Regions from separate parts of the Bradyrhizobium sp. 956_D2_N1_4 genome, predicted to be linked through region 3. Evidence: riboswitches for the same ligand, from Rfam matches in the RefSeq annotation. Region 3 holds a riboswitch; each other region holds the start of a gene.

Region 1 (2,921 bases), 2.0 Mb from region 3:
GGCTTGCCGCCTACGACCGGCGCGATCCAGCCGAGACTGAAGATCCCATGGAGGCTCTTCACTGAGTCAGACGTGATGCCGCGTTCCAGCAAAATTGTGCTACAAATCCCACAAGGAGATCGTTCCATGACTGTCACCATCCTGCCGCCCCACGCCGACCGTTTCCGCCTTCATCCGGTCGCGTCGCGCATCGCGCCGATGTTCTGCTTTGCACTGCTGACGGTGTCATGCGCGCTCGCGAGCTTCGCGCTTGCCTGCGCGACGCCGTTTGCGGCGTTCGCCGTCGTCGCCGCCGCGATGCTGCCGATGCGTCCGGCGCTGCTCGTCGTCACCGGCGCCTGGCTCGTGAACCAGACCATCGGCTTTGGCGTGCTGCACTATCCCATCGATGGCAGCACCATCGCCTGGGGCTTTGTCATCGGTGCTGCCGCGTTGCTGTCGACGGCAGCGGCATCGACCGTTCTCCGCCTGCTGCCGCAGGGCCGCACGCCGCTGATGCTGGCCATCGCGCTCGTCGCCGCCTACGCCGCCTATGAGCTCGCGCTGCTTGCCGCGACGCCGTTCCTTGGCGGAGAGGGCGCGTTCACTGCGGCCATCGTGACGCGCATCGGGCTGACCAGCGCCGTCTGGCTCGCCGGCCTCGTCGCCGCCTGCGAGATCGTCCGCCTGGTCGATCCGTTCGGGCGCGCGATGCGGAACGCGTAATGCTGGATGTGCGTCATCCCAAGGGTTGCGCGAGCCAGGCGGGAACTCCCGCATTCCACAGGGAACACCGCTTCCGGCCCGCAACGAATCGTTGACACCCGGCTGCATATGTCACCACATGTGGGCGTCACGGTTCCGCTGGATCGCAAGATTTAGTGGCTAAGAGGGAAGCCGGTGAACCGCGCGAGAGCGCGGAATTCCGGCGCTGCCCCCGCAACTGTCAGCAGCGAGCTGCTTCCGAACAATCGTCACTGGTGCCTTTCGCGCCGGGAAGACGGGAAGTGGGCGACGACCTGCGAGCCAGGAGACCTGCCGCGACGATCTGAACGTCCACGGGCGGGGTGTCCGGCGGTCGCTTGCACGCACCGCCCGGCAACTCTGCCGCCGGCGTTTCTGCAGCGTCCTTCCTTACAGCCCCGTTCAAACACAACGCGCGCATCACGGGGCCCTTTGATGTCACTCAACCTGCACGACGCGGACACCGCTTCCGCACCCATCGTTCATTTGCGTCCACAATCGCTTGCGCCTGCTTCGAGCGAGCCGGCCATGCAGATCATCCGTCGCAACGGCAAGGTCTCGCCGTTCGATTCCGCGAAGATCGCGGTCGCCATGACCAAGGCGTTTCTTGCGGTCGAAGGCACCAGTGCGGTCGCCTCGCGCCGCGTCCATGAGAGCGTGGAGCAGCTGACGGCCGAAGTCGTCGCTGCGTTGATGCGGCGGGCAGGCGAGGGACGCACCTTCCATATCGAGGATGTGCAGGACCAGGTCGAGCTCGCCTTGATGCGGAGCGAGCACCACAAGGTCGCACGCGCCTATGTGCTGTACCGCGAGGAGCGGTCGCGCCAGCGCGCCGAGGAGGCGGCCGCGGAAGCGACGCCCGCTGTCGCGCCGGCACTTCATGTCACGCTCGCCGACGGTTCGCGCGTTGGTCTCGACACCAAGCGGCTTGCGCTGATTATCGGCGAAGCCTGCGCCGGTCTCGACGGCGTCTCCGCGGCACCCGTGCTCACCGAGACCACCCGCAATCTCTACGACGGCATCAGCCAGGACGAACTGACGCTGGCCTCGATCATGGCCGCACGCACGCTGGTCGAGCAGGAGCCGAATTATGCTTATGTCAGTGCGCGCCTGCTGCTGGACAAGCTCCGCGGCGAGGTGCTGTCCTATGTCCATGCCGGGCCGACCTTCGCCTCGCAGGCCGATATGGCTGTGCGCTATGCCGAATATTACCCGGCCTACGTGAAGACCGGCATCGCTGCCGAACTGCTCGATCCTGAACTGGCCCGCTTCGACCTCGGCCGGATCGCGGCTGCACTCAAGCCCGAGCGCGACCTGAACTTCCAGTTCCTCGGCCTCCAGACGCTGTACGACCGCTACTTCCTGCACGTCCGCGGCAAGCGGATCGAACTGCCGCAAGCTTTCTTCATGCGCGTCGCGATGGGTCTTGCGGTGCGCGAGATCGACCGAGAGGCCAGGGCGATCGAGTTCTACGATCTGCTGTCATCGTTCGACTTCATGGCCTCGACGCCGACGCTGTTCAATTCGGGTACGCTGCGTCCGCAATTGTCGTCCTGTTTTCTCACGACAGTCTCGGACGACCTCGACGGCATCTTCAAGTCGATCAAGGACAACGCACTGCTGGCAAAATATTCCGGCGGCCTCGGCAACGACTGGACGCCGGTCCGTGGGCTCGGCGCCCACATCAAGGGCACCAACGGCGAGAGCCAGGGCATCATCCCGTTCCTGAAGGTTGCCAACGACACCGCGATTGCCGTCAACCAGGGCGGCAAGCGCAAGGGCGCGGTCTGCGCCTATCTGGAGACCTGGCACGTCGACATCGAGGAATTCCTCGACCTGCGCAAGAACACCGGCGACGACCGCCGTCGTACCCACGACATGAACACCGCCAATTGGGTGCCGGACCTGTTCATGCAGCGCGTCGATGCCGATGGCGAATGGACGCTGTTTTCGCCCGACGAGACGCCCGATTTGCACGATCTATACGGCGGGGCGTTCAAGACGGCTTACGAGGCCTATGAGGCCAAGGCGAAAGCCGGCGGCATGCGCGTCTTCAAGACCGTGCGCGCGAGCGACCTCTGGCGTCGCATGCTGACCATGCTGTTCGAGACCGGTCATCCCTGGATCACCTTCAAGGACCCCTGCAACCTGCGTTCGCCGCAGCGGCACGTTGGCGTGATCCACTCGTCGAACCTCTG
Region 2 (2,921 bases), 300 kb from region 3:
CGGCGGAAGCGGCAAGCGAAAGGGTGGCGGCGAGAGCCGCGGTGCTGATTTTGGAAAGCATTGTCCTGTCCTCATGAATTGATCTTTCGCCGTGGCGCGTGAAGCGCGCACGTCAGTCGTCGTCGCGAGCAGGCACGCCGCTCGCGTCTCGGGCTTTGCGAGATCAGATTCGAGGAGGTCGGAAAGGAGGACTGCCGCCGCGGAAGGAAACGACCTGATCCGGGGGAATAGCCATCGTGCTGGCCATGACGGCGAGACGTTCGAACGCCACGGGCCTGACATCACCGAGCGCGATGATCCCACCGACGCAGCAGAAGCCCATCCCGCACTTGTAGCCGCCGCTATGGGAGCCCGTTCCCTTCATGTCGGGACAACAATCGTCCATCGACATGTCGGCGTCGCCGCTCATGTGCATGGCCGTCTGCATGCCATCCGACGACATTGCGAGGTTCGCCGCGGACGCGCCAACCGGCAGCATCGCCAAGGATATGGCGATGGCGACTGCCAGGATGGTACGGACGAACTGCATCAATATCGACTTACCTTGTCGGGCCGGAACTCGGCCTCAGTAGCATACTCGGACACCAAAGGCAGTTATTGATCGTGGTCAAGCGTTCGTTACCCAGGCTCGTCCGGAGGCCGGGTTGGACGTTTCGACGCGGTCCTTCGGACTATCGTGCAAAACAGCAACACAAGGCCACCATCGACCGACCGGCCCGTCCAGCAGCCCGCGCGGATGTTGACGCGCTCATCCCCTGATGCCAGTTTCGTGATCGGTAGTGTCCGCAAGGACTCTTCAAGGGAATGCGGTGCGTCCACCTCAGTGGGCAATTCCGCGGCTGCCCCCGCAACTGTAGGCGGATAGCCGACGACCAAACGAACCACTGGAGCCCCGCTTGGGCCTCTGGGAAGGTGGTCGAAGGCGATGACCCGCGAGCCAGGAAACCTGCTACCAGCCATGGTCACGCGCGAACGCATTGGGCGGGGTGCCCTGATGTCGGACAAGTAGCCGGTGCATCCGCCGCCTGGGGCGAAGGTGGATGACTAAGGCAACCGCGGTGACGGTTTGTTTGCGTCGCCGCAGAGCGTTGTCGTGCAAAATCTTCATTTCCGTGCTGGCGCAAGGCCAGCGTTATCGCGTGCTTTCCTGATTACTCTGCTCTCGTCGGTGTCCTTGTCGTCCGCGGCGCTCGCGCAAAGCGCGGCGCAGGACAACCGCTCCCGGGAGGTCGGCCCGGTGATCGTGTCGCCGCCTGCGCCGCGACAGGCTCCTGCCGTCAGCCCCGGCACTCAGAAGCAGCGCGCGGCCCGGCGCGCCGCGGGACGCAATCGTGGCGCCCCTGCTGTCGCCGTTCCGGCCGCGCAAGCTCCGAGCGGGCCGGTACAGACGCCGCTCAATACGGCAGCCGTCACCGACGTCGGCTCCCGGCTCGGCATCACGGCGCGCGAGATGCCGGCGACCGTCGAGGTCATCGGTCAACAGACGATGCAGAACCTGGGCATCCGGACCACGACCGACGTCGCCAAGGCTGCAGTCGGCGTCACCGGCGGCGATGCGCCCGGCGCGCCCGCCATCTTCTCGATGCGTGGCTTTTCCGGCGACCAGATCTCCACGCTCTACAACGGAATCCCGATCGGGCCGTCGACCATGACCGGCCGTCCCATGGACGTGGCTGGTCTCCAGCAGGTCGAGATCATCAAGGGACCGGACTCGCTGGTGGCGGGCCTCGGTGCGACCGGCGGCGCCATCAACTACGTGAACAAGGCGCCGCACACCGGACCAATCGTCAACGACGCCTTCACTTCCTACGATTCCTTCAACGGCTATCGCGCCGGTTACGGATCGGGCGGCAGCACGCTGATCAACGGCCTCGACTACCGCTTCGACATCAGCCATTTCAACAACAAGGGCTTTATCGACGACACCTATTCGAAGCTCAGCAACGTCTCGGGCCAGCTGAACTATCGCGTCAACGAGAACCTGAGGATCTGGGGCGCGACCGAATACAGGCAGGACAACGACCGCTTCTACTGGGGGACGCCGCTGGTGCCGGCGAACGCGCCGGGCATCGTGCCGACGTATGGCGTCGTCTCCGGCCTCTGGAGCAACTATTACCTCGGCGGCGGCACGCCGGTCCCGGTCACCATCGACGCGCGCACGCTGACCACGAACTACAACGTGCTCGACAATCACAGCGGCGCCAACGAGCTCTGGCTGCGCAGCGGCTTTCAATGGGACATCACCAACAACATCTCGCTGAAGAGCCTGGTCTATGGCTATGACGCCCACCGGCACTGGTTCAACAACGAGATCTCGTCGTTTGACCAGACCGTAGGCAATTTCGCAGGCGCGCAGAGCATCTACCGCGAGCGCCTGGCGCTCGATCACGCGCAGCGGCTCTACGGCAACATCACCGACCTCACCGTCAATTCCAATCTCGGCGGAATGGACAATCGCTTCGTCGCCACCGTGGCGGCGAGCAGCAACCAGTTCAACGTCTCGCAGGACACGCTGTTCTTCAATGACTACGTCGACCTCCTCAATCCGGACCGCGGCCTCTACGGCCCGCGCAGCGACGAGAAGATCTACACCCATCTCGACACCGCCTCGCTGTCGTTCGAGGACCGGCTCAAGCTGACCTCGACCTTTGCGCTGATCGGCGGCATCCGTTTTGAGAATATCGAGCTGTCGCGGACCCGCTTCGACGAGAATGGCCTCCTGAAAGCCAACTATCCTTTCTCGAAGACGTTCAATCCGGTCACCGGACGCATCGGCTACACCTGGGACATCGCGCCCGGCGTGATGCTTTACAGCCAGTACGCGACGGCAGCCGACCCGACGGTGGCGAACATCTTCATCCTCAGGCCCACGACGCCGCTGCTGCTCACGACGTCGCGGACCTACGAGACCGGCGTGAAGC
Region 3 (2,921 bases):
GGCCCGGCTTGCGCGCGTCGCTCAGCCCCAGCGCATCCTCGGCTGGCAGCTCGCCGGCGCGCGCGAACCAGGGCAGCACGCCAAGGCCGCGCCACGCGGTCTTCTGCTCGATCAGCTTGTAGCCGTCGTCGAACAGCGAGGGGTCGCCGCGGAACTTGTTGATGACGAAACCCTCGATCATCGCGGCATCGTCGGGGTTGATCACCGTCTTGATGCCGACGAGCTGGGCGATGACGCCGCCGCGGTCGATGTCGCCGACCAGCACGACCGGCACGTCGGCCTTGCGTGCAAAGCCCATATTGGCGATGTCGGCCTTGCGCAGGTTGACCTCGGCCGGGCTGCCGGCGCCTTCGACCAGCACCAGATCGGCGCGCGCTTTCAGCCGCTCGAAGCTTTCCAGCACCGCGCCCATCAGCGACGGTTTCATCGCCGCATATTCACGCGCCCGCGCGGTCGCGATGCGCTTTCCCTGGACGATGATTTGTGCGCCGACATCGGTCTCCGGCTTCAGCAGCACCGGGTTCATGTCGGTGTGCGGCTCGACGCCGGCGGCCAGCGCCTGCAGCGCCTGGGCGCGACCGATCTCGCCGCCGTCGACGGTGACGGCCGCGTTGTTCGACATGTTCTGCGGCTTGAAGGGCAGCACGCGCAGGCCGCGCCGCGTGAAGGCGCGCGCGAGGCCGGCGACGATGAGCGACTTGCCCACGTCCGAGCCGGCCCCCTGGATCATCAATGCGCGCGCCATGGTGTTTTCAGAATCTGGCGTCGTCAGAACTCGACGCCGGCTTGCGCCTTGATGCCGGAGCGGAAGGGGTGCTTGACCAGCGTCATCTCGGTGACGAGATCGGCGATCTCGATCAGCTCGTCCTTGGCGTTGCGCCCGGTGAGCACGACATGCGTCATCGGCGGTTTGTGCGTTTTCAGAAAGTCGACGACCTCGGCGATGTCGAGATAGTCGTAGCGCAGCGCGATGTTGATCTCGTCGAGCACGACCATGCGCAGATTGGAATCTGAGATCAGCTCCTTGGCCTTCGCCCAGCCGGCCTGTGCTGCGGCGATGTCGCGGGCGCGGTCCTGCGTCTCCCAGGTGAAACCTTCGCCCATCGCATGGAACTGGCAGAGCTCGCCGAAATGGCCGGTGAGCAGGCGCCGTTCGCCGGTGTCCCAGGCGCCCTTGATGAACTGCACGACCGCGCAGGGGAAGCCATGGGCGACACAGCGGACGATCATGCCGAAGGCGGAGGTGGACTTGCCCTTGCCGGCGCCGGTGTGGACGATGATGAGGCCCTTTTCGCCGCTCTTGGTCGCCATGATCTTGTCGCGGGCGACCTTGATTTTCGCCATTTTCGCGGCGTGGCGGGCGTCGGTTTCCTCGGCCGTTTGGGTATCCGGTTCAGGCGTCATCTGACAGGGTCCTTCGGCTTGACAAGAGGCGGCCGGGGGCAAATGGTGGCCCGGCGTTGGTTCCTGTCCTATGACAGGCGAAGAGGGAATGCGATAGGGTCCGAATCGACAAGATTCGGCTCCAAACTGCAGCCGCCCCCGCGACCGTGACCGGAGAGATGCCCGAAGCCACTGATCCCCCAGGGGATCGGGAAGGCGGGGATCGAAGGGCCAAAAGCCCTGCTCCGCAAGCCGGGAGACCTGCCAGCGCGGACGAGTTTTGGACCGGCGGACGGGGTGTTCCGCGACGGGGAAACGGACCTTCGGGGGAATGGTCCGTGTGCCTCTTCGCCTCCCGCTGTTTATCCTGGAAGAGGCGATGACCGTCACACTTCACGTCTGTATTACCTGCCGTGCCGGCCAGACGCTCGACGAGGGTGAGACGACGCCCGGCAAGCGCCTGCATGGTGCGATCCTCGACGCCGGCGTGCCCGAGGGCGTCAATGTGGTTCCCGTCGAATGCCTGTCGGCATGCAGCCAGGGTTGCTCGGTTGCGCTCAGCGCGCCCGGCCGCTGGTCCTATGTCTATGGCCGTCTGTCAGAGGCCCATGCGAGCGACGTGGTCGCGGGTGCTGCGGCCTATGCCGCCGCGCCCGACGGCCTCGTGCCCTGGCGCAGCCGTCCCGAAATCTTCCGCAAGCAGTCGCTTGCCCGCATTCCCCCCATTGCCGTGTTGCCGGAGGCCGCCGAATGAACTCGCTCGCAAAAGTCCCTGTGACGGTGGTCACGGGTTTTCTCGGCTCCGGCAAGACCACGCTGATCCAGCATCTGCTCGCAAACCCTGACGGCAAGAAGCTCGCCGTGCTGGTCAACGAGTTCGGCAGCGAGGGTGTCGACGGCGAGATCCTGAAATCCTGCGCCGATGCGAATTGCCCGGAGGAGAACATCGTCGAGCTCGCCAATGGCTGCATCTGCTGCACCGTTGCGGACGATTTCATTCCGACCATGGAAAAGCTCTTGGCGCGGCCGGTGCGGCCCGATCACATCCTGATCGAGACCTCGGGCCTGGCGCTGCCGAAGCCGCTGCTGAAGGCGTTCGACTGGCCGGAGATCCGCTCGCGGATCACGGTCGACGGCGTGATCGCGCTGGCCGATGCCGAGGCTGTTGCCGCCGGCCGTTTTGCGCCGGACCCGGCTGCCGTGGAAGCGCAGCGCGCAGCGGATGGAAATCTCGATCACGAGACGCCGCTGTCGGAAGTGTTCGAGGACCAGATCGCCTGCGCCGACATCGTGCTGCTGACCAAGGCCGATCTTGCGGGGGCCGCAGGGATCGAAGCCGCCAAGGCCGCCATTACCGCCGAGATGCCGCGCCGCGTGCCGATGCTATCCGTCACCGATGGCGCGATCGATGCGCGTGTCATCCTCGGCCTTGGCGCCGCCGCAGAGAACGATCTCGCCGCGCGCCCCTCGCATCACGACGGCGAGGAGGATCACGAGCACGACGATTTCGCCTCCGTTGTGATCGATCTTCCTGAAAT
Region 4 (2,921 bases), 2.0 Mb from region 3:
CCCCGTGCCGTAGCTTCCCTTGAACTTCGTATCCGTGACCGGCACGATCACGGCAGACGCCAGACGAAAGGTCGGATGCTCTCCAAACCGCTCGTTGTCGTCCTGCCGGACGTTGGCCGTGAAGAAGACTCGATCCCGGAACTGGGACTGCAGCTCCATATACCCGGCCTTGTTGACGTTTTGCGCCGAGACCGTCGCCGTTTGCAGTGTTTCGGTCTCATGCTCCGCACCAATGATGACATTGTTGTTGGGCGCGAGCTGGGTCGTGGTGTGCCAATCATACTTGACGCGGTCGCCGGTCGTAATCGTGGCCATCACGTCGCCGGGCGAGATGTTGTAGTTCCAGTGATTGGTGTAGTTGACGCCGAAATAGCTTTTCATCCGGTCGTCGAGAGCGGACCAGACCGCCTCCCCGCGCGTGAAGAGCTGGTGCACCGTCTGCGTGCTTTGCGCGGCCGCGGGAAAGCTCGCGGATGTGACGGGATCGAAGGTGTCTCCGGTAAAGCGCAGGGTAGCGTCGGTGTACCGCGCCACGCCATTGAGCGTCAGGTTTTCGCTCAGTTCGGCGCCAAGCTTCGTCGAATAAGTCATGTTGTCGTAGTTGTTGCCGATCGCCTTCTGCCCCGGCGGCAGCAATTCGACCGGCGTCACCGGCACGTCGTTCGCGTGGAAATGCGCGACGTTGAAGGCATAGTTGAAGTGGTCCTGTGAACCGCTCAGACCTGCAGTTTGATTGAACGTTCCGAACGAGCCTCCCTCGACCGAGCCGGTGGCGCGGGCGGGACCGTCGCCCTTCTTCGTCACGATGGAGATCACGCCACCCAGCGCGTCTGCGCCGTAGAGACCGCCCTGCGGACCGCGCAGGACTTCGATCTGCTGAATGTCGGAGGTGAGCAACTGGCCGAAATCAAACGAACGGTTCGGGTTGCCGGGATCGCTGACATCGATGCCGTCGATCAGGACCTTGGTGTGGTTGGAATTCGTTCCGCGCATGAAGATCGACGTCTGTCCCCCCGGACCGCCGGTCTGCACGAGGTTCAGGCCAGGAACCGCGCTCAGCGCATCGGATGCGGTCCGGCGCTGATCGCGCTCCATGTCTCTGGCGGTCAGAACCGTCACCGAGCTCGCAACCAGATTGGTCGGAGTGACAACGCCCGTCGGACTGACGACGACCGTCGGAAACAGGTTGGCCGCGGATACCCCGGCAACCGGGGGCGACGCCGGCACCAGCTCGGGCTTCGGCAGCCGAGCGACGCGCCGCTGCTCGGGCTGGTCGGGCGCAGGCCGCGCGGCTCGCGGCTTGGCCGCACGCTCGGTCGGCGCGACCTCGACCGGCGGCAGCAGATCGGGCGATGCCGACTGCTGGGCCTGGGCAATGGACAGATCGAGCGAATACAGGGAAACGAACGCGACAACGCCGGCGCGGAAGCGCCTGGCGGCAAAGACAATACGGGACACTCTTGTAACCTCGGTATGACGTCAGTGGCACGTCACAGCGAACGAGGTTTCACGGCGGAGCGTTCGATTGCTCCCGTGAAGCTAATGTCTGTACTCCCCGACCGACATCTTCGCGTGTGACCACGGCTGACGGCAGGTCTCCTGGCTCGCGGGTCGTTACCTTACGTCGCCTTCCCAGGACCGAGATTCCCAGTGGCATATGACGAAAGATTCACCGCTTACAGTTGCGGGGGCAGCCGTGGCGTTGAGAATATCCCGGTATCGGGAAAACCTCGCACCACGTTCCCTTTTGATCTCCGTGAGGAGAACCGTCACCGGCCAATCTACGGGGCGGGCAAGCGGAGAGTCAATCGGCCGGTTGCATGACGGGCAAAGCACCGCACCGGAGATTGAGCCGGCGCAATCAGGCCGGCTCCCGCTCCGAACGCGTCCTGATCACCGCCCGCTCGCCGGCATCGACGAGCTGGCCGATGCCGGTGCGGCCCGTGAGCGCGCAGCGGATGATGTTCTCGGCAACGGACCTGCGAAAGCAATGGTCCTCGCCGACCGGGCGATTGCGGCAGACCCGATCCAGCGCCAGCTTCATGTTGATCCGGGTGCGGGTGTCGAAATGCTCGCTGATCATTCGCAGGGCCTCGGTGCGTTGATGTCGGAGCGGAAACGCGTCGGCGTAGGCTGGGTTCCAAAAACGGACCGCGCAAGGCGTTGCGCAGAGCCGACTACGCCCGATCTCTTGGTCCTGTGACGGGCGGGCTACGCCCGACCTCTTGGCCGCTGGGCCTGAGCCCAGGCCGCGGTGACATCGCGCAGCGGAGCGTCGATGCGCCGGATCGGGGTCAGCTCACCGGAGGCCGAGATGATGGCGGTCTCCTCGCGGCGACAGCGCGGGCATACGAAGCGGACCTCGTGCGGCGACGCCGACCAGCTCGAACGTTTGACGTTGGCCGCCATCGGCCATGCATCGCAATGCGAGCACGACACCAGGAACCGACCGGGATCGAGCATACCCATTCCATAGGACTCCGCGTCCTGCCTGCCCCTTCAATGACTAACCCATGTGAATCGTTCCGGTGCCCGAGCACCGTCTGCTCCTCAGCTTCACGCAGCGCCGCCGCTCAGTGGGCACCCTTGAGGGTGCATGACGTGGTGCAGGTGACGGTGTTGCCGTGGTCGCACGCCTTGCAGGCGGCAACGCACTGGTTCATGTCGCGGGGATTGTAGGAGCTGTAGTTCCGCATCGCACAGACCGGGGTCGAGCCGGTGATGTCCTGCTCCTGGTTGCAGGCGGCCGTCATGAGCGCGAAGATGAGGACTGCGAGAAGGCGCATGGGATTGCCCTGGTGAGGAGCGGCAAAGCGACGTCAGCGAGATGCGCTGCACCGCAACGGACCTCGGCATTCCCAATGCGAGCAATCATGATCGCGACGCTCGCATCCTCAAAGGATGCGCGCCAAACATTAAGA

What was found. Region 3 has a riboswitch for cobalamin ahead of AB7535_RS07335 (DUF1636 family protein). Riboswitches for the same ligand answer to the same signal wherever they lie in the genome.
Region 1: another riboswitch for cobalamin. It lies ahead of AB7535_RS16775 (ribonucleoside-diphosphate reductase subunit alpha); the one in region 3 lies ahead of AB7535_RS07335 (DUF1636 family protein).
Region 2: another riboswitch for cobalamin. It lies ahead of AB7535_RS06135 (TonB-dependent receptor); the one in region 3 lies ahead of AB7535_RS07335 (DUF1636 family protein).
Region 4: another riboswitch for cobalamin. It lies ahead of AB7535_RS16790 (TonB-dependent receptor plug domain-containing protein); the one in region 3 lies ahead of AB7535_RS07335 (DUF1636 family protein).

What each region holds. Positions count from the first base shown of each region.
Region 1 is NZ_CP197237.1:3,574,313-3,577,233, reverse strand. It holds gene AB7535_RS16785 (DUF6925 family protein) at 1-65, shown strand, start outside; gene AB7535_RS16780 (hypothetical protein) at 127-705, shown strand; cobalamin riboswitch at 819-1,036, shown strand; gene AB7535_RS16775 (ribonucleoside-diphosphate reductase subunit alpha) at 1,159-2,921, shown strand, end outside.
Region 2 is NZ_CP197237.1:1,321,652-1,324,572, reverse strand. It holds gene AB7535_RS06145 (FixH family protein) at 1-61, opposite strand, end outside; gene AB7535_RS06140 (hypothetical protein) at 164-529, opposite strand; cobalamin riboswitch at 761-968, shown strand; gene AB7535_RS06135 (TonB-dependent receptor) at 1,169-2,921, shown strand, end outside.
Region 3 is NZ_CP197237.1:1,622,939-1,625,859, forward strand. It holds gene AB7535_RS07325 (cobyric acid synthase) at 1-745, opposite strand, end outside; gene cobO (cob(I)yrinic acid a,c-diamide adenosyltransferase) at 769-1,404, opposite strand; cobalamin riboswitch at 1,445-1,666, shown strand; gene AB7535_RS07335 (DUF1636 family protein) at 1,763-2,137, shown strand; gene cobW (cobalamin biosynthesis protein CobW) at 2,134-2,921, shown strand, end outside.
Region 4 is NZ_CP197237.1:3,578,857-3,581,777, forward strand. It holds gene AB7535_RS16790 (TonB-dependent receptor plug domain-containing protein) at 1-1,458, opposite strand, end outside; cobalamin riboswitch at 1,573-1,786, opposite strand; gene AB7535_RS16795 (hypothetical protein) at 1,862-2,083, opposite strand; gene AB7535_RS16800 (hypothetical protein) at 2,212-2,469, opposite strand; gene AB7535_RS16805 (hypothetical protein) at 2,574-2,786, opposite strand.